DNA from 3 places in the Paenibacillus sp. FSL R5-0701 genome. Region 2 is predicted to be linked to each of the others. Evidence: riboswitches for the same ligand, from Rfam matches in the RefSeq annotation. Region 2 holds a riboswitch; each other region holds the start of a gene.
What was found. A riboswitch is a leader RNA that binds a small molecule or an ion and turns the genes downstream of it on or off. The one in region 2 is predicted to bind S-adenosylmethionine.

Region 1 (6,581 bases), 370 kb from region 2:
AACTCTGACTTAAGTTGATCCCCACGTCAGCACCCACTTAGGAAACATAAAATAAGCCGTATATCTCTTCTGGAGAGATATACGGCTTATTGTTAATAGCTTCACATCATATCATACATATTGTGAATTATTCAGTTGCAGGTTCAACTGCACCTTTATAACGTTCTTTGATGAATGTTTTCACTTCTTCGGAGTGCAAAGCAGCAGCCAGTTTTTGGATTGCATCTGCATCCTTGTTGTCCTCACGGGAAACGAGGATGTTTGCGTATGGGTTACCTTGCAGATCTTCGATCAGCAAAGCATCATTCGCCGGATTCAGGTTCGCTTCAAGCGCATAGTTAGCGTTGATGAATACCAGATCCGCTTCATCCAATTGACGAGGCATCATGGCTGCATCCAGCTCAATGATATCCAGGTTCTTCGGATTGGCTGTGATATCTTGAATCGTAGATGAAATATTTGTGTTGTCTTTCAGCGTAATAATACCTTCCTTCGCGAGCAGCAACAGTGCACGTCCACCATTGGATGGGTCATTTGGAATTGCTACTTTTGCTCCGTCAGCCAATTCATCCAAAGACTTAATCTTTTTGGAGTATCCACCAAAAGGTTCAACATGAACAGGCGTTACAGAAACGAGGTTGAATCCACGTTCTTTATTCTCTGTGTCCAGGTAAGGCTGATGCTGGAAGAAGTTTGCATCCAATTTTTTGTCAGCAAGTTGCTGGTTAGGTTGTACATAGTCATTAAATGTAACGACTTGCAAACGAATACCTTGTGCTTCCAGTTCAGGCTTGATGCTTTCCAGAATCTCTGCATGTGGTGTAGGTGAAGCTCCAACTTTCAATTCAACCGTGCGTGGTGCACCTGCTGAATTGTCTGCGCCGCTATCCGAGTCCTTGTTGTTTCCGCAAGCTGCGAGAACCGCAATCAACATAAGACTAAGTAAAGCAAAAGACCATTTTTTCATGTGTAAAACCCCTTCTCTAGTCATTTTTGTCATGTGGCATCCGCATAAATGCATATCCATCATGTTATCTATGTGTTATTTCCTGGTGAAAAATGTAACCAAGCGATCTCCAGCCATCTGGAGAATTTGCACTAGAATGATCATCGACACTACGGATATAATCATGATTTCATTTTGATAACGGAAGTATCCATAGTTGATTGCCAGTGTTCCCAGTCCTCCACCGCCAACCATGCCCGCCATCGCCGTATAGGAGACGAGCGTAACAATGGTGATCGTTATACCAGCAAGCAGTCCAGGCAGTGCCTCAGGCAGTAACACCCGTCTTACAATCTGTCCGGTCGATGCACCCATCGACTGTGCCGCTTCAATGACACCCCGATCAACTTCTCGCAACGTTGTCTCCACCAATCGAGCAAAGTAAGGAGCTGCTGAAATAACTAAAGGTGGTATAACACCTAACACTCCTGTAGCTGTACCAACGAGTATACGAGTGAATGGAATAAGAGCAACAATCAATATGATAAATGGGACTGAGCGCAGAATATTAACAATAAGTGATAGTATAGTGTACACTGCCCGTGACTTGATCGAAGAAGATCTAGCCGTCATGAACAGCAGAACTCCGAGCGGCAAACCTAAGATAACGGTAAACAAGCCTGATACACCCAAAATTTGCAGTGTCTCTATGGAAGCTTTACCAACCTCTTCCCAGCGTACGGTTGAAAAATCCATCTAACGAAGCACCTCCACATCAAGTCCCTCAGCGGTTAATTCTGATATCGTCCGATCAATCGCATTTGAATCACCCTCGAACCGAACGGTCAGCTGTCCATAAGGAACCTGTTTAATCGTAGAGATTGTTCCTTGCAGGATGGCAAAATCAACACCCGTCTTACGTACCGTCCTGGACAGAATCGCTTCATACGTTTTGTTACCCAGAAAAGATATCTTCACAAGTTTGGAAGCAACACCTGCCTGCAATTCAACGCCTGCATTCGCCAGAGCGGTCTCTTCCAGAGCAAGTCCAGCTTCATGGTCACGCATCATGAAGTCCCGCGTAATCGCATGTTTCGGCTTCAGGAACACGTCTGTTACAGGTCCCTGTTCCACAATGCCACCTTGATGAATAACAGCTACCTTGTCACAGATGTTCTGAATGACATGCATCTCATGTGTAATCAGTACAATCGTGAGGTTGTACTTTTCATTAATGTCGAGTAATAACTTCAGGATTGAATTTGTCGTCTGCGGATCAAGTGCCGAAGTAGCCTCATCACAGAGAAGTACATTTGGATCACTTGCAAGTGCTCTTGCAATCCCTACACGTTGTTTCTGGCCACCCGATAATTGAGCCGGATATTTGCTGCTATGGTGTTCCAGACCAACCAGTGCCAGCATTTCCTTCACTTTGCGATCAATGGCTTCCTTGGGTGTATTCACAAGCTTTAGTGGAAAAGCTACATTGTCATATACCGTTGCCGAGGATAACAGATTAAAGTGTTGAAAAATCATCCCGATTTTGCGTCTCTGTTGCTGCAATTCGGTTTTGCTCAGTTCAGTCAGGTTGATTCCGTCAACCCATACTTCACCCTCCGTAGGCCGTTCCAGCAAATTAATACAGCGAATCAATGTGCTTTTGCCCGCTCCGGAATGACCAATCACTCCGTAGATTTCGCCCTTTTGGATGCTCAAATTCAGCTCGGACAACGCTGTTGTAGATTTTGCCCCTTTGCCGTACGTTTTCGTTAAACCTTTTAATTCAATCAATCGCACTTGCCCCTTTCCAACCACCTACATGTATCTTTACCCGATCTAAAGGAAAACTCCCCTTAAAGTACAAAAAAAGAGCCCTTTGCAGATACAAAGAGGGCTCTTTACGTGAAAGAATATACCTTCTCATCTGCCAAAATCGTGTCTTGCACCATTTTGTAGGAATTAGCACCTAACATCTATAACGAATGATACATGTATCATGTCGTTACAAATCGGTTGCCGGGCTTCATCGGGCCTGTCCCTCCGCCGCTCTCGATAAGAAATATGTTGTTGTAGGATTTTATAAGTTCATGTAGTTTATGCTTTATAATGTGAACGTAACTTTTGAAATATCAGTTCAATCTTTGTCACTGTAACATTCTAATTGAAACTCAGTATATTCCAAGTATTCCGATTTGTCAAAGGGAATTATTTCTTTTCCATATTTTGTTGATATAACTATAAGAGGCTGTTAACGTTTCACAGACCATATCCACGCCCTGACGCATTTCCTGCACATGCTGATTCAGATCCTCCAATTTCACTTTACCTTGCAGGGTCTGATGTAACTGCCACAGATCATCATGCATTTCAGAGTTCATGTAGTGAATTTCCATATTACGTCGTTTGCGCAGCTTGCTCATCGGTTCACGATAAGAGTCCTTGATCTGTATTAATTGCAACGCAAGATCATGATGCTCCCTCGCATAATCGAACTGCCTTAACACCGTAAAATAAGAAAAATGCGCTTTGGTATTGGAAGTATTCAGCTGGAATATTTCATTTAATACCGTGCCCACTTTATCCAGAATGGCAAAGCAGCGGATAAAGCCATCTTTGTAGAAATACACATATCGGGCATACTCGGCTTTTTCAGTCGGCGTCATATCGTTCGTTGAACCTGCAACGACCTTTTTGCGAAAATGAGCAGCAGCGAAACAGCTTTGCTCCAGTTCATCCAGTGAGGAGATGAGTCCCTGCGTCCACACATACAGCTTTCGATAGTCATGCGTGGGATCATGGTCTACATGCATTTGTCGCTGAAATAGCTCAAGCGTATGCGCCATTGCGTCCATCGCTGCCTTCAATTTACCTTCGTTTATACGTGGCTTTTCCCCCAACAACGTTCGTAGCATATCTAACCTCCTCTTTTCCAAATCAACAAGAATTCATCACCGTAAACGTAAAAACATCATCCATTCCGTGTAATTGCTGCATGCCATAGGTTGCCCTGATCCCACTGACATCAAACAAAGTCCACCTGTCCAATGATGTACATCACTGGATGGTGGACTTTCATGTTTAGCCCAAAAGAATGGAGCTATGTCTTAGAATCGATTAACCGGGCGATGCAGCTTGTACACCAGGAAACTCATATACGTTAAGATTCCGAACAATAGGGCAATATCCAGCATATGAGCAAGAGCTACGAACATGTATACTTCCGGACGGTTCATTGTCACCATCATGAAAATACCAATGACTACTTGCATCAGAATAAGAACAACGGATACCACACCAAGAGTACGCATTTCCTTGTTGTCCGGATGATTACGGTAAGCGAAGTGACCCAGGATTGCGATAACAATCACGAGCGACGCAGCTGCTGCACGGTGAGCAAAAGCAACCGCTACCCCACCTGAAAGCTCAGGAATAATCTGCCCGTTACAGAGCGGAAATCCGGAACATCCGCCGGCAGAATCCGTGTGGCTCACAAATGCACCCGTGTATACCACGAGATATGTGTAAATGGTGGAGAACCAGACCAGATTCCTGAATTTTTTAGTGACCCGAGGGTATTTATTCAGGCGCTCCAATCCACCATCTTTGGCCTCCTGCCTTATGCCCAGCGCCATCATTAGGGAACTGGCAAAAGCAATCAGTGCAAAGCCGAAATGCAGTGCCATGACTGCTGAAGATTGGGAGAAGACGACGGCAAAAGCCCCCATGATTCCCTGGACGATAACAAATACCAGAGTTAAGAAAGAAAACAATTGCAGGTCACGGCGTGACTTGCCGAATCGCAGAAAAGCCACAAACGAGGCAATGGACAACAGTCCAGCCAGTGCACTTACAGCGCGATGGGAATATTCAATGAGTGAAGCCACAGTATGTGCGGGAACGAGTTTTCCGTTACATAAAGGCCATTCCGTTCCGCAGCCAAGGCCCGATTCCGTTTTGGTTACAATGCCTCCACCAAAAGTGGCCAGAAACATGACAAGACAGGTTAATACGGTTAACCATTTAAACAAAGTTAAGTGTTTCAATTTTTTCTCACCCGCTGTTGGTTTAAGATGGCGAAGAATATTCTCCGCTTGTTTCGGTACTTTGACACTTATTTCACAACTAAATTCATTATACCGGATAAAATGTTCATTGACGTCGCGCTTTGTGACAAAATGTTAACGTCTGGTGAAATAATGACCCACAGGTCATTGGTGATATGTACAGAAACGTTTCTTATATAGAACAAGTCGAACACACAAACGCCATTTCCCTATTTCAAGAGAAATGGCGTTCTTTGTATTATACCCTTTTACAACATGAACCTCTCATACTTTTATATAAGTTCAATGAAACATTTACACAATAGCGGAGAGGACAGAAATAACCAGAAGAAGCGAAGCGTTCGCCTTTATCCCCAGATTTCCCCCTTTATAAAAGGGATCAAAGAAATCTGGAGATAACAGCGATCGGAAGGTTATTCTGTCATCGGAGTGTCTATGTAAATTTATCAAACTTATATAACATTATTTATGGATCGTGTTGTACACCTCAACTGCGCGATCCAGGAACTGCTCAATCTCTTCTCTCGACTTGCGCAGCTTGTTCACATACCGTACCAGTTCGCGGCCATCTGTATACGCCACAAAGCTTGGGATGCCAAGAATATTCTGTTCTTCACTAACAGTTCCAACCTGATCCACATCGACCTCAATCAAAGTCAGTTCACGTGCATATTTCTCTTCAACCTCAGGCATAAACGGATCGATGTATTTGCAGTCACCACACCAGTCTGCCTTGAATACGGCAATCGTCAAACGTGGGGATTGGATGGCTACATCAAAAGCCGGTTTGGAAGTAATCTGTTCCATTCGGTTCATCTCCCTTTCTGTACCTTGTCTTACCCTAAGTGAAGCAAATTGGCGAGTGGAAGTCAAATAATCAGCGCATACTTAGAATAACCACATGGTCTGTGAAATTAAACCCAGAACATCATGAAAGGATGTCACATCATGACTTCCACCAGAACCGATTCTTCCAGCGAACAACATCACGGGTCCCTCCTGCAGATGGTTCGTTCCATTCCGGGTGCTGCCCGGGAAATATGGCGTGGCAAACAGGCTGCATGGCAAGCTTCAGCACAGCTTCGTCACCCTTTGCGTGACATCGAGTGGGATACCGATACGGCAGCTGCCTTACAGTCTGAGGTGGAGCGTTTGTTACCTGCCAGCAGCAAATCTTTTGCACGCACGGACCAGGTTCAAAGCGCACTCGTCTGTGAAGAAGATTGCATCATTCTGGAAGAGATTAAGACACTGACCCAGGAGCACAATCGGAGTAATATCACCCGCACGGCAGCCTATCTGGAATGTTATGAGCAATATCCCGAACTGCATTGGGCACTGCTGGCCCATATGGTCTCTCGCAACGGCGGATATCACATGACAGATCTTCAGAGTGACTTGATGCATAATCTGCAGAATCAAAGCGATCGCGAGCGTATGTATCGGCTGCTGGAGCGATGCAATGCACTCATTTTCCAGGATGCATATCCCCAGCTTCTGCTGTATATGAACAGCCGTCGCATCGGACGAAGCTGTTTCCATCTCTTGTCGCACTTTCACGTATCGGCGTT
Region 2 (6,581 bases):
AGGTTATCGCTCACCATGGGAATGTTCATACTGTCCTCCGTGGGAGCCATACTGGGTATTTTCGTCGGCGTATATCTGCTACCTCTTCTACTCGAAATGGTCCTTTCCGGTTATGGTATCGTACAACTTCCACTGATCCTGCATTGGGGTGGCATGGTACTGTTCACCTGTCTAACCATCATTGCAGCCAGTCTTGGCTCATGGTTCTCTTCAAGAATCATTCGGGAAGCATCGCCACGTATGCTGGTTATCGAATAATGTAATAAGGATGCCTTAACACAATAAAACAAGCCCTTCCATACCTCTATAGGATGTGGAAGGGCTTGTTATTATGATAAGAACTATTTCCGCCACTTCTTCGCAAGTTCACCAATCTGATGTGGGGTAGTGCGGCAACAACCACCAATAATTTGCGCGCCCGCCGCAACCCACTGCTCAGAAGCATCACTCATACTGCCACATGTACCCTGTCCGCTCCACGTCTTCGTTGCCGCATCGTATACTTCTCCTGAGTTCGGATACACAATAACAGGTTTATCGCTGGTACGGCTCAAAATACCCACTGCTTCCCTCACCACTTCCATCGGAGCACAGTTCAGGCCAATCGCCGCAATCTGCGGCTCAGAGCCAAACTTCTGTGCACATACCTCAAGCGGTGTGCCCTCGCTGATGCTTGTCCCGTCTTTTAAAGAAAAAGATAACCAGGCATACGCATGAGGAAACTCCTTCAGTACATCAACCAGCACCTGTGCTTCCTGCAAGGAAGGAATCGTCTCAAAAGCCAGAATATCTGCACCTGCTTCAAGCAACGCTGCCATACGTGGTCGATGGAAAGCAGCCAACGTCACATCCGACACGCCGTAATGTCCCACATACTCTGAACCATCCGCCAGATAGGCGCCGTACGGCCCAACGGACCCGGCAATAATTGGACGTGGACGAGCACAATCTCCTTCATGATCTACTGTACGATCTGTTATTTGCTCCTCATTCTCCACCGTCTCGGCACGTACCGGAGGAGCTTCTACAAGCTGACCTGTTGAGCTTTCTCTCCCTACTAAATCACTCTGCACTTCCACCCATACGGCATCTCTCGCTTTTGCAGCCAACTCCACCGTCTTGCGGATCAGCTCCAGTGCTGCCTGTTCATCGATTCCTCTCTTGCTGAAGCCATCCACCGTCGCCTGATAACTGGATGTAATTGCACAGTCGGCTCCTGCGCGGAAATAATCCGCATGGACCTGAACGATAACATCCGGATTCTCAAGCAACACACGAGCCGACCAGAGCGGATCATCCAGATTACATCCATGCTGTTCAAGTTCCGTTGCCAACGCTCCATCCAGAATCATGACTGGATGTTCACGCAGGATCTGTTCTATCGGGTTAGTCTGTTGTGCTTGCGTCATGTACTTGTCCTCTTTTCTTATTCACACGTTCTGTCAGATAATAAGCAGCGTAACATAATGCGATAAACGGAACCCCACAATACAGCGCAATTCGCTGTGTCGGGTCAAAGGCAATACCTATGCATGAAGCCAGGCATAATATAAATGAAACAATCGGTACCACCGGATAGAGTGGTGTGCGGTACACCAGATCTTTGACCGCATGGCCTTCACGGATATATTGTCTGCGGAACATGTATTGGGAGGCACTGATGCTCATCCATACTGCAACAACAGCCAGACCTGAAATGGAAACCAGTGTTATATATACGGTACCTGGCGCAATGATGCTGGACAGCAAGGCCAGCGCACCACCTACCATGCTGATCAGAAGTGCATTCAGTGGTACCCCACTTTTGGTCAATTTGGCAAACCACGGAGAGATCGTTCTTTTGTCAGCCAAAGACCAGAGCATCCGTGAAGATGCATACAAGCCCGAATTGGCAGCAGAGAGAATCGCCGTCAGAATAACAAAGTTCATAATGTCTGCTGCATAGGGTACACCCACCCGTTCCATTACCGCTACAAACGGACTTTCCAGTACACTGGCATCCGACATGGGCAGTAAGGCCGACAAGATAATGATCGTTCCGATGAAGAAAATAACTAAACGCCACAGCGTTGTATGAATAGCCTTCGGTATCGTCTTTTCCGGGTTCTCCGTCTCACCGGCAGCAATGCCGATTAATTCGGTGCCTGAGAAGGCAAAGTTTACAGCAAGCATGGTCATCAATATCGCTGTAGCCCCATGAGGGAACCACCCGGATGCGGTAATGTTCGATAGAAACGGCGCTGGTTCAGCATCCGCCATCGGAATGAACCCAAACATGGCTGCGCCACCGATAATAATGAAGATTACGATAGTCACTACTTTTACAGATGAGAACCAGAACTCGGATTCCGCAAATAATTTCACCGTTAAAGCGTTAAACAGAAAGATCATCAGGGCAAAGAGCGCGCTCCATATCCATACGTTCACCGATGGGAACCAGCGCTGCATCAGCAATCCGGCGGCTGTGAATTCGGAGCCAAGCGCAACAGTCCAGGTTAACCAGTATAACCAAGCCACCGTGTAGCCTGTTGCTGGTCCGATATATTTGGCTGCATAACTATGAAATGCTCCCGTCTCTGGCATATGAACAGACAGTTCACCAAGACAGAGCATCACCAGATATACAACGATGGCTCCGATCAGATAGGACAGAATGGTACCCAGTGGTCCCGCTTGCTGAATGGTGTAACCTGAGCTGAGGAATAATCCCGTTCCAATAACTCCTCCGAGAGAGAGCATGACCACATGCCGTGCCTGCATTTTCCGCTGAAAATGCCCTTTGTCGTTGTTGTTCTCCATACCTGCTGCTCCCCTACTTCTTCATCCAGAAAAAACAAAAAAGACCCACTCTGCCTAAAGAGTGCGCCGTTACTGACAAATAAAAACAAACGCTCCTATCTATCAGGCTTTCACCCGCTGGAATTAGCACAGTATCCTTCAGATCTGTTGCTGAGGTTTCTAAGGGCCAGTCCCTCCACCTCTCTGGATAAGAAAATGATTTTTTATAAATATAGCGATCTATCATGAATGTGTCAACATTTAAATCATAAATGAAACACATCGCTATTCGGTGGATGATCCCGGATTGGTAATGCTAATCTTCACATCGTACGTAATTGGCACGGTACTAAAAATGTTATCCCAATCATCTTTGACTTTCTTCCATGTTTTGGGCTCTTTAATACGTAAGCTATCCCGAAAATCCGCAACATCCACTTTGTAGGTATGCTGCAGCTTGTATAACACCTGACGAATCTGTTGTTCCGCCAGTTCAGCAAATTCTTTTTCCAGTTCCCCGCGATAAGCCCCTTTTTCCTCTCTTTCGGGAGCACGCCAATCCTCCATTAACCAGCCTTCGGATTCGGTCTTTACATGGAATGAAATATCATTGCCAACAACCTTGGGAATTACTTTTGTTTTCTTCTTTTTCATTTCATATACAACAGTGAATCCCTCTTTGTTGTAAGTCTTCAAGACGCCTCCTCTTTCCTTAGGCCTGAGCCACGATAAACCTTCCAGATCCGTTTGACTTAGTTCTCCAATAAACTTGGTTGTTTTCCCATCGAATATGCTGCCACCTGAGAACTTGCCCTCTCCATTGGAGTACAGTACATTCTGGAGCAAGAAACTGGAACCAGATTGCATTTGGGCATCTAATTTGGAGAGCAAAACAGGGTCAAGGATTTTGTTGGACAAGTATGAATTACCGGTAATTCCTGTTAGATAAAATGCTGGAATCCGAGAGGGATCATCCGAAGTCAGGACATCCACGGCGCGATGATGACTTATCAGCACCAGACAATTTGGACGAATATCGTTATCCCGAAGTACAAAATCCAGCAGCTGGTCCAGACCATACTTTTTGGCAATATCCTTGGAGACAACGATGACCTTTAGATGATGTCCGATAAGTGGACGGTCTCGCCTTAGTGCAAACTGACGAAAGATTTGCAGCAACGAATCTCCAGTAAGCTGTTCATTGGAATAGGAAGTCTTTCCCGAAGCAGGTGAACCGGATTGTCCGCCCTGTTTACTGTTCGAACCGCCCGTCCCGGGAGCAATCTGCACGGTAGCCGTTATATAATTATTCTTTGGATACTTTCCTCCCTGGGCAGCGATGTCCTTCTCAAATTCTGTTTCTTTCGCGATATCGATCCCGAGACCAACATAGACACTTAGTTCCTCGATCTCCCTACTGCTCCAGCATCCGGATATTACCAGAAGAACGGACAAAGCAAAGGCTACACGTAAAAGCATAAAAATACGAATCATGCTTGCTTGCCTCCCTTTTTGCGAATCAGACTTATTAACAGCAGCAACAGAGGTAAAATGGCAAAAAGAAGCACGGATAGATTGCCCAACATATCACCCAGTGCAAAAGTTTCATCCACGGTTTTCGGCATTAATGCTGTTAGATATATTACTGGCAGAAAGGCGTACATAATGACCTTGATCTTCTTCGTACGAAATAAATCCCGAATGCCCACCGAAGCGCAATAGTGTGTGATCGTGAAACTCGAGAAGATCTGCATAATCCAGATGACCAGTAGCAGGGATTCGAACCGTTCAAAGATCAAACCTTGAATCTCGAAGCTTCTAACCAGATCGAGCGTGGGCCAAGTACGTGTTTTGATGCCGTCGAGTGACAGACTGCCTACAACCATCACAACAGTAATCAGATAAATCATAGTCGATATGATGATGCCCCAGCTCATGGCTACATTGCTCTTTTTGGGATTTTTCATATAAGCAGTCATGACAAACATGACTTCGTACCCCGTGTAAGCCAGCAACGAAGGTTTCAAACCTTTGAGGACTGGCATGATACCCTCTCCGAGTACGGGTCTCAGATTGCCGATCTCAAATAACTGATTACTAAGCAAAATTTCAATCACAAATATAATCAGTGTAATCGGCAAAATAATCTCAAATACACGCACAATAACAGCAAGTCCGCCGGAGATCAAATATATGCCAATCCACATAAACACCATCACAATGGCCCATGTCGGAGTACGCTCTAGCAAATACATGCCTGTCACTTCAGCCATGACCCTGATTTCGAATGCGGCAATCACCATAAAGTACATAATCATGGCGAATCCCAATATGTAAGCAATCCAGCTCCCCGTAATCTCACGGGTGAACTGGAACACTGTTTTCTCCGGAAATCTGCGACACAGGGTAACCAGAATAATTCCGACACCCGTGATAATCAGTCCCGACAGAATGATGGAGATCCAGACATCCGGTGTTCCGACAGCTTTACTCGTCGTTCGGGGGAGGGTCAGGATCCCAGCGCCAAGCATGTAATTAACAATAACTACGACGGCCTGCCTTGTGCTAATATTTCCTTCAGAACCGTTCACTTCATCCCACCTCATACCTCGTGATTTGCTTGATTTATTTTTTGCGGTCTTTATCTATTGGATTAGACATCTCGGGACGCTTCCTCATCATATTTAGCGGAGCACGGATAAAGAAATCCTTCCATTCCCCAAAGTGATAAGGAACGGCCGGTGCAACATAAGGTAGGCCAAAGCTCGAGAGTCTCGCAAGATGGGTACATATAAGGAGAAAGAACATAACCACGCCAAACAATCCGAGTACAGCTGCGCTAAACATGGCAGCAAATCGCAGAATTCGCAGTGTGATGCCGGCACTATAGACAGGGATCGTAAAGGAGGATATGGCGGTAACCGCAACAACGATGACCAGGAATTGGCTTATAATTCCTGCCTGTACGGCTGCCTGGCCGATAATCAGACCTCCAACGATACCTAGCGAGGGTGCAATCGGCTTAGGTAAACGAATGCCAGCCTCCCTCAATATCTCGATCGAAAGTTCCATGATCAGTACTTCGATGATTGAAGGAAACGGCACTCCCGTCCGCGTTTCAATGATCGTCAATACCAGCTTGGTTGGGATAAGTCCCGGATGGAACGAGATAAAAGAGATATAGAGCGCAGGAGCGAGCAAGGCCAGCATGGCGGACATAAAGCGCAGCATTCGCAGGAATGTTCCAGGAATCCATCGTTCATAATAATCCTCGGGAGATTGGAGCAACATGCTAAACGACACTGGCACAATTAAGACAAATGGCGTCCCATCCAATAAAATAGCCACTCGCCCTTCCAGTAAAGCACCCATCACCCGGTCTGGTCTTTCTGTATTCAACACTTGTTGAAACGGACTGAGCGTATTGTCTTCGATGAGCTGTTCAACATACCCAGATTCCAACATGGAATCCATATCCATCTCTTCAATTCGCTTTTGGACTTCCGCCACGAGATTAGGATCAGCAATATCCTGAATATAGGCAACAGCCAAATCTTTCTTGATCCGTGAACCTACTTCATACTTCTGAATAAAGAGGCTCTGATCACTACCATACCGACGTAAAATACCTGTGTTATCACTTAATTGTTCAGTAAAACCAATTCGGGGGCCACGGAGCAACCCCTCTGACACCGGTTCATTCACACCACGTGTTTTGATCTTATGAGCTCCAATTAACAGAGCCCCCGGCAATCCATCGACCAACAGTGCATTTTTGCCAAAAAGCACGCCAACTGCGACCT
Region 3 (6,581 bases), 3.0 Mb from region 2:
ATTTCATATGAGTTCATACCCAGTCTTTCTTGCGGAAAATGAAGAACATGCTCAGGCCCAGGGTAACCATCAGGCCAATCACAACAAAATAGCTGTATTTCCAGTTAAGCTCTGGCATATTCGTAAAGTTCATGCCGTATATACCCGTAATGACCGTCAGCGGCATGAAGACCGTGGTAATAGCGGTAAATACACGCATGATCTCATTCGCCCGGTTCGCAATACTGGATTGGTAGGCTTCTCGCAAGTTGCCCATCAGGTCGCGATAAGTCTCAAAGGTTTCAGATATTTTTACAGCATTCTCATAGATGTCACTGAAATATTTTTGCAGTTGATCATCGATGAGACGCAGATCTTTTTTGTTCAGGGTGTTAATGACCTCTTTCTGAGGTCCAAGCACTTTTTTCAGCCACAGAATCTCACTGCGCAGCCCGATAATCTCATTTAGATGTGACTTTTTGGTGTGCATCAGAATGTCTTCCTCAAGCTTCTCGATCCGTGCTTCGATTCGGTCACCTACGGTGAAATAATTATCAACAATCAAGTCAACCAGCAAATACAGCAGACGATCCGGTGTACTGATTTCCTGTTCCCACAGGATTGGTTTCAGTGTGCGCAATTCGCTGACCTTTTGCTTGGTAACACTAATAATGAAATGTCTGCCGAGAAACAGGTTGACCGCACGTAGAAATATCTCTTCATCATCGAAACGGATGCTATTAATCACAATAAAATAATGGTTCTCATAAATTTCAATCTTCGGACGTTGTTCTTCGTCACTAAGACAGTCTTCCACAGCCAGATCATGCATTAAGAACAGCGGCTGAAGTACCGCCAAATCGTCTACGTCTGCATCAATCCAGTAAAATCCTTCCGCTGGTGGAGTCAGCGCCTGCTGAATGTCGTCCACCGGAATAAATACACCGTTGTTTACCAACCGGATTTTCATCGTTAATCTACTCCTTCTGCACCCGCCAACTTGGCGGATATTATCATTATGGGCGCAAAAAGAACAAATCAGCCGGTCGGCAGCGGAGCCTGGAGATCAGGGCTGCGTTCACTATATAATCAAACGGAAGTCACGTCCCGCTGCCGGCATGCTGATGTCAATTCTCTATGCAGTTTGTCGGAATTCGGCTGCCAGTCAGGCCTCGGGTCGCCATCCATTTAATATGTCACCTCTCACATAAGGGTTTATAACACCTTGTTTAGTATACCGCTGGTACAAGGTGCTTTCAAGCGCAAAAATGTGTCTATTTCGCGCCCTGAGGCAGTGTATGACAATGGATGATGAACGGTTCCGATCTGGGAAGCAGACATCGAACTGCATCTTGACGTGAGGGCATTAATGTAATAAAGTAGACGGTGAACCATATTTAATTACAATCTAATACAGCGAAATCTTATCAAGAGTAGGTGGAGGGACTGGCCCGATGAAACCCGGCAACCGGCGGTATACCGCACGGTGCTAATTCTTGCAGCGACTAAGTGTCAAGTGGCACTGTTGTAACTGAGAGATGAGAGAGGCGCATATCTTTTTTACATATGACCTTTCTCGAAATCCGAGGAAGGTCTTTGTTATATGCCCCGACTTCTCAGCAGTGATTTTCGCTAAGGAACTTGAGGTTGTTTGTAACGTTGGATGAAAGAGCAATTCAATGTTTTTACAAGCTCAAGGCAGTCTATAACTGTATTGATGTGAAGACATCAAGCCAGGGGTGGCTGCATCTATCTATGCACAAGGAGGAGTTAGATTTATATGCCAATCAAAATACCCGATACTCTACCAGCAAAAGAAGTACTTGAAGGAGAGAATATCTTCGTCATGGATGAAACTTCTGCATATCAGCAGGATATTCGTCCACTCCGTATCGCTATATTAAACCTGATGCCCACAAAGGAAACGACCGAAACACAATTGCTTCGTCTGGTGGGAAACACGCCTATTCAGGTGGATGTCGTTCTCGTACATCCCAAATCCCATACGTCGAAGAATACGTCTCAGGAGTATTTGGATCTGTTCTATAAAACCTTTGATGAGATTGAGCACCGCCGTTTCGATGGAATGATCATTACGGGTGCACCGGTGGAACAGATGGATTTCGAAGACGTGAACTATTGGAATGAAATCCAGGAAATCTTCGAATGGACCAAAACCAATGTGACTTCAACCCTCCACATATGCTGGGCTTCCCAGGCGGGTTTATACCATCATTTTGACGTACCCAAGGTTGCACTTGATGAGAAGTGTTTTGGGGTTTTCCCACATACCATCAATAAACCACATGTTCCGTTGTTGCGTGGGTTCGATGAAGTATTCAACGTTCCACATTCCCGTCATACGGAAGTGAGACGCGAAGATATTGAAAAGAATACGAATTTAGAGATTTTGGCTGAATCCGAGGAAGCGGGGATTTTCCTGGTTGCTACCAAAGACGGCAAACAGATTTTTGCCACAGGACATGCCGAGTATGACCCGTTCTCATTAAAATGGGAGTATGACCGGGATGCAGCCAAAGGGTTGGATATCGCATTGCCTAGACATTATTATCCGAATGACGACCCTTCCCGTGTGCCACCGGCTACTTGGCGCGCTCATGCCAACTTATTATTCTCTAACTGGCTCAATTACTATGTGTATCAAGAAACACCTTACGATATTGGCCCGCAAATCTAATCGAGATTACAGGAGGATGCAGCAATGGAAGACAACAACAAGTTGAAAATCGAAAGCCGCTTAGCACAAATTGGGTCCATCAATGAACCGGTAACAGGCGCCATTAACTTTCCGATCTATCAATCCACTGCGTTTCGCCACCCGAAGCTTGGACAAAGCACGGGATTTGATTATATTCGTACGACTAATCCAACCCGTAAAGTATTGGAAGAAGCCGCCGCAGCGCTGGAGTCCGGTGATGCAGGGTTTGCCTGTAGCTCGGGAATGGCCGCGCTGCAAACGATCTTTGCCATGTTTGGTCAAGGGGATCATCTGATTGTATCGCTGGATCTGTATGGTGGAACCTATCGTCTGCTGGAACGTATTCTGTCCCGTTTCGGCGTAACTGCTAGTTATGTGGATACGAATGACCTTGCAGCACTGGAGAAGGTTCGTCAGCCGAATACCAAAGCTGTATTTATTGAGACACCAACCAATCCACTGATGATGATCACCGATGTGGAAGCCGTTGCTTCCTGGGCGAAAGGTTACAACCTGTTGACCATTGTTGACAACACGTTGTTGACTCCATTTTTCCAACGTCCGATTGAACTGGGTGCCGATATCATCATTCATAGCGCTACCAAATATCTGGGCGGACACAATGATGTGCTCGCCGGACTAATTATTACCAAAGGTGAGGCGTTATCTGCAGAGATGGCGTTCCTGCATAATTCCATTGGAGCGGTATTATCTCCAAGTGACTCCTACCAGTTGATGAAAGGTATGAAAACGCTGGCTCTTCGCATGGAGCGTCATGAGCACAATGCACTTACGATTGCTAAATACTTGCTTGAGCACCCAGCGGTGGTTGAAGTGTATCATCCAGGCCTATCCGATCATCCGGGGTATGAGATACAGAACAAACAATCCACGGGTAACACAGGTATCTTCTCTTTCAAAGTGAAGGATGCACGTTATGTTGAACCGTTGCTGCGTCATATCCAACTCATTGCTTTTGCCGAAAGTCTCGGCGGAGTTGAATCACTCATGACTTATCCGGCAGTACAGACTCATGCGGATATTCCGCTTGAAATTCGTGAAGCCGTAGGTGTGGATGATCGTCTGCTCCGGTTCTCCGTAGGCATTGAACATGCGGATGATCTGATTGCAGATCTCGGCAATGCTCTGACAGCTGCACAACAGGAAGTGGAAGGAGGCGTGCACTCATGAGTGATTCCAACAACAAGCCCAATTCCGAGTTGAAATTTGATACCAAATTGCTGCATTTTGGAGATGAAATTGACAAAACGACTGGAGCCTCCAGTGTACCGATCTATCAAGCATCAACCTTCCACCATTTTGATATCTTCAATCCGCCTCAGCATGACTACAGTCGTTCGGGTAATCCGACACGTCAGGCTCTGGAAGATTACATCACATTGCTGGAGGGCGGCGCACGAGGCTTTGCCTATTCTTCGGGGATGGCTGCGATCTCAAGCGTGTTCATGATGTTCTCCGCAGGGGATCACATGATTGTGACGGAAGACGTATATGGAGGTACGTATCGTTTGCTTACTTCCATATTAAGCCGTATGCAGATTGAGACAACCTTTGTAGACATGACCAATATAGATGAAGTAAAAGCGGCACTCAAGCCAAACACCAAGGCAGTTTATATGGAAACACCGTCCAATCCTACACTGCGGATTACGGATATCGCTGCTGTAACTGACTGGTCGAAGGAACATGACCTGATCACGATTCTGGATAACACCTTTATGACACCGTATTATCAGCGTCCAATCGAGCTTGGTGTGGACATCGTCGTACATAGTGCTACGAAGTTTCTCGGAGGTCACAGTGATGTACTGGCAGGGTTAGCCGTTGCTCGCACGGAATCACTTGGCGTACAACTGAAACAGTTGCAAAATGGACTTGGAACTGTACTCGGGGCACAAGAATCCTGGCTTCTGATGCGCGGGATGAAAACCTTGGGGGCTCGCATGGCTCATAGTGAACGGAGCACAGCTAAACTGGCGGCATGGCTTAATGAGCGCAGTGATATTACCGCTGTCTTTTATCCAGGACTTGAGGATCATCCGGGCCGTGAGGCACATGAGCGGCAGTCCACAGGATATGGAGCTGTCGTTTCATTTGACGTCGGTTCAGGTGATCGTGCAAAAGCAGTTCTTAACCGGGTGAAGCTCCCCATTGTTGCTGTAAGCTTGGGAGCTGTGGAGAGTATTCTGTCCTACCCAGCGATGATGTCTCACGCTGCAATGCCGGCTGAGGTTCGCCGTGACCGTGGCATTACAGATGGGTTGCTGCGCTTCTCTGTAGGTCTGGAAGATATCGAAGATCTGATTGTAGATTTGGAACAAGCACTTCAGGAATCCTAGCAAAAGTGGATGACCGAATACGCCGATGCGTATCACTTAAGTTCGAAATAATTCTTTTCCATATGTAAAAATTTTTACTTATTTTTAAAGCACCTGTACATAAGGTGCTTTTTTTCACATGTAACCTGTGTTACGATATGTGGAGTACAGAAATACGATGTTGCCACCAGAACTTGCTTCTCTTGAACAAGTTGGGACGGATCGTTATATAATTTCTCTTCATGAGGGAGGCTTTTTTACGATGAGTACGGTAGACCGTATCTTAGATAAAGCCCTTCGGGGCGAACGTTTGGACTTGGAAGACACGATTCAGCTATTTGAATCCAATGAAGTGGACAAAATCGGGGCTGCTGCTAATGTCATTATGAAACGCATGCACCCTGAACCATACAGAACATTTGTAATCGGGCGTAACGTCAACTACACGAACGTGTGTGATGTGTACTGCCGTTTTTGTGCTTTTTACCGCAGACCTGGCTCGGATGAAGGTTATGTACTTCCGGACGAAGTTATTTTCCAGAAGATTCAGGAAACGGAAGATGTGAATGGTACCGAGATTTTGATGCAAGGTGGAACGAATCCAAACTTGCCTTTCAGCTATTATACAGACCTGTTGAAAGCCATCAAAGAGCGTTTCCCAAACATCACGATGCACTCTTTCTCCCCAGCGGAGATTATGAAAATGGTTGAAGTATCCGATGGCCTTACATTGGAAGAGGTTGTTCGTGCTATTCACGAAGCTGGACTGGATTCCTTGCCTGGTGGCGGTGCCGAAATTCTGGATGATCGCACACGTCGGAAAATCAGTCGCTTGAAAGGGTCATGGCGGGATTGGATGGACGTTATGCAAACTGCACACCGCATCGGTATGAACACCACCGCAACGATGGTTATCGGCCTTGGTGAATCGATGGAAGAGCGTGCACTGCACTTGCTCCGTGTACGTGAAGCACAGGATGAATGTATTGCGAACAAGTATGATTCCGAAGGTTTCCTGGCGTTCATTCCGTGGACGTTCCAACCGGATAATACAAATCTCAAACTGGAGCGTCAGACGCCAGAAGAGTACTTGAAGACTGTTGCCATCAGCCGACTGGTGCTGGATAATATCAAGAACATTCAGTCCTCTTGGGTAACGATGGGTCCTGAGATCGGTAAGAAGTCCCTTGAATTTGGCTGTAATGACTTCGGTAGCACCATGATTGAAGAGAACGTTGTATCTGCTGCTGGTGCAACTTACAAAGTTAACATTGAATCCATTCTGCGTTTGATTCGAGAGTCAGGTTATATTCCGGCTCAGCGTAACACCCGTTACGACATCGTGCGCATGTTCGATGAAGAGAATTCCGTGCATGAAGATTTTGTAATGCAGAACTAATTCTGATTATTTGAATACTACTCCCATAAATGCTGATCGGTAGATTAGTATTTATGAAGCCAAGCCCGCTGACTACTCCGTTTGGAGAGACGGCGGGCTTTTTTGATTTCTTCTGCGGTTCGAGGTCATCAAACAGTACATGTTA

Region 1: it holds a riboswitch for S-adenosylmethionine, as region 2 does, so the genes downstream of both, MKZ13_RS25405 (methionine ABC transporter ATP-binding protein) here and mmuP (S-methylmethionine permease) in region 2, are expected to answer to the same signal.
Region 3: it holds a riboswitch for S-adenosylmethionine, as region 2 does, so the genes downstream of both, metA (homoserine O-succinyltransferase) here and mmuP (S-methylmethionine permease) in region 2, are expected to answer to the same signal.

What each region holds. Positions count from the first base shown of each region.
Region 1 is NZ_CP150230.1:5,751,136-5,757,716, forward strand. Features, by position in the region: gene MKZ13_RS25390 (DUF2167 domain-containing protein) at 1-8, shown strand, start outside; gene MKZ13_RS25395 (MetQ/NlpA family ABC transporter substrate-binding protein) at 128-967, opposite strand; gene MKZ13_RS25400 (methionine ABC transporter permease) at 1,043-1,702, opposite strand; gene MKZ13_RS25405 (methionine ABC transporter ATP-binding protein) at 1,703-2,737, opposite strand; SAM riboswitch class I at 2,864-3,005, opposite strand; gene MKZ13_RS25410 (Cthe_2314 family HEPN domain-containing protein) at 3,142-3,858, opposite strand; gene MKZ13_RS25415 (heme A synthase) at 4,051-4,974, opposite strand; gene MKZ13_RS25420 (thioredoxin family protein) at 5,473-5,817, opposite strand; gene MKZ13_RS25425 (DUF2515 family protein) at 5,959-6,581, shown strand, end outside.
Region 2 is NZ_CP150230.1:6,124,130-6,130,710, forward strand. Features, by position in the region: gene MKZ13_RS27065 (FtsX-like permease family protein) at 1-258, shown strand, start outside; gene mmuM (homocysteine S-methyltransferase) at 342-1,409, opposite strand; gene mmuP (S-methylmethionine permease) at 1,387-2,799, opposite strand; SAM riboswitch class I at 2,892-2,993, opposite strand; gene MKZ13_RS27080 (Ger(x)C family spore germination protein) at 3,064-4,272, opposite strand; gene MKZ13_RS27085 (GerAB/ArcD/ProY family transporter) at 4,269-5,369, opposite strand; gene MKZ13_RS27090 (spore germination protein) at 5,404-6,581, opposite strand, start outside.
Region 3 is NZ_CP150230.1:1,956,189-1,962,769, forward strand. Features, by position in the region: gene corA (magnesium/cobalt transporter CorA) at 14-949, opposite strand; SAM riboswitch class I at 1,401-1,524, shown strand; gene metA (homoserine O-succinyltransferase) at 1,760-2,677, shown strand; gene MKZ13_RS09230 (PLP-dependent transferase) at 2,702-3,889, shown strand; gene MKZ13_RS09235 (aminotransferase class I/II-fold pyridoxal phosphate-dependent enzyme) at 3,886-5,058, shown strand; gene mqnC (cyclic dehypoxanthinyl futalosine synthase) at 5,300-6,436, shown strand.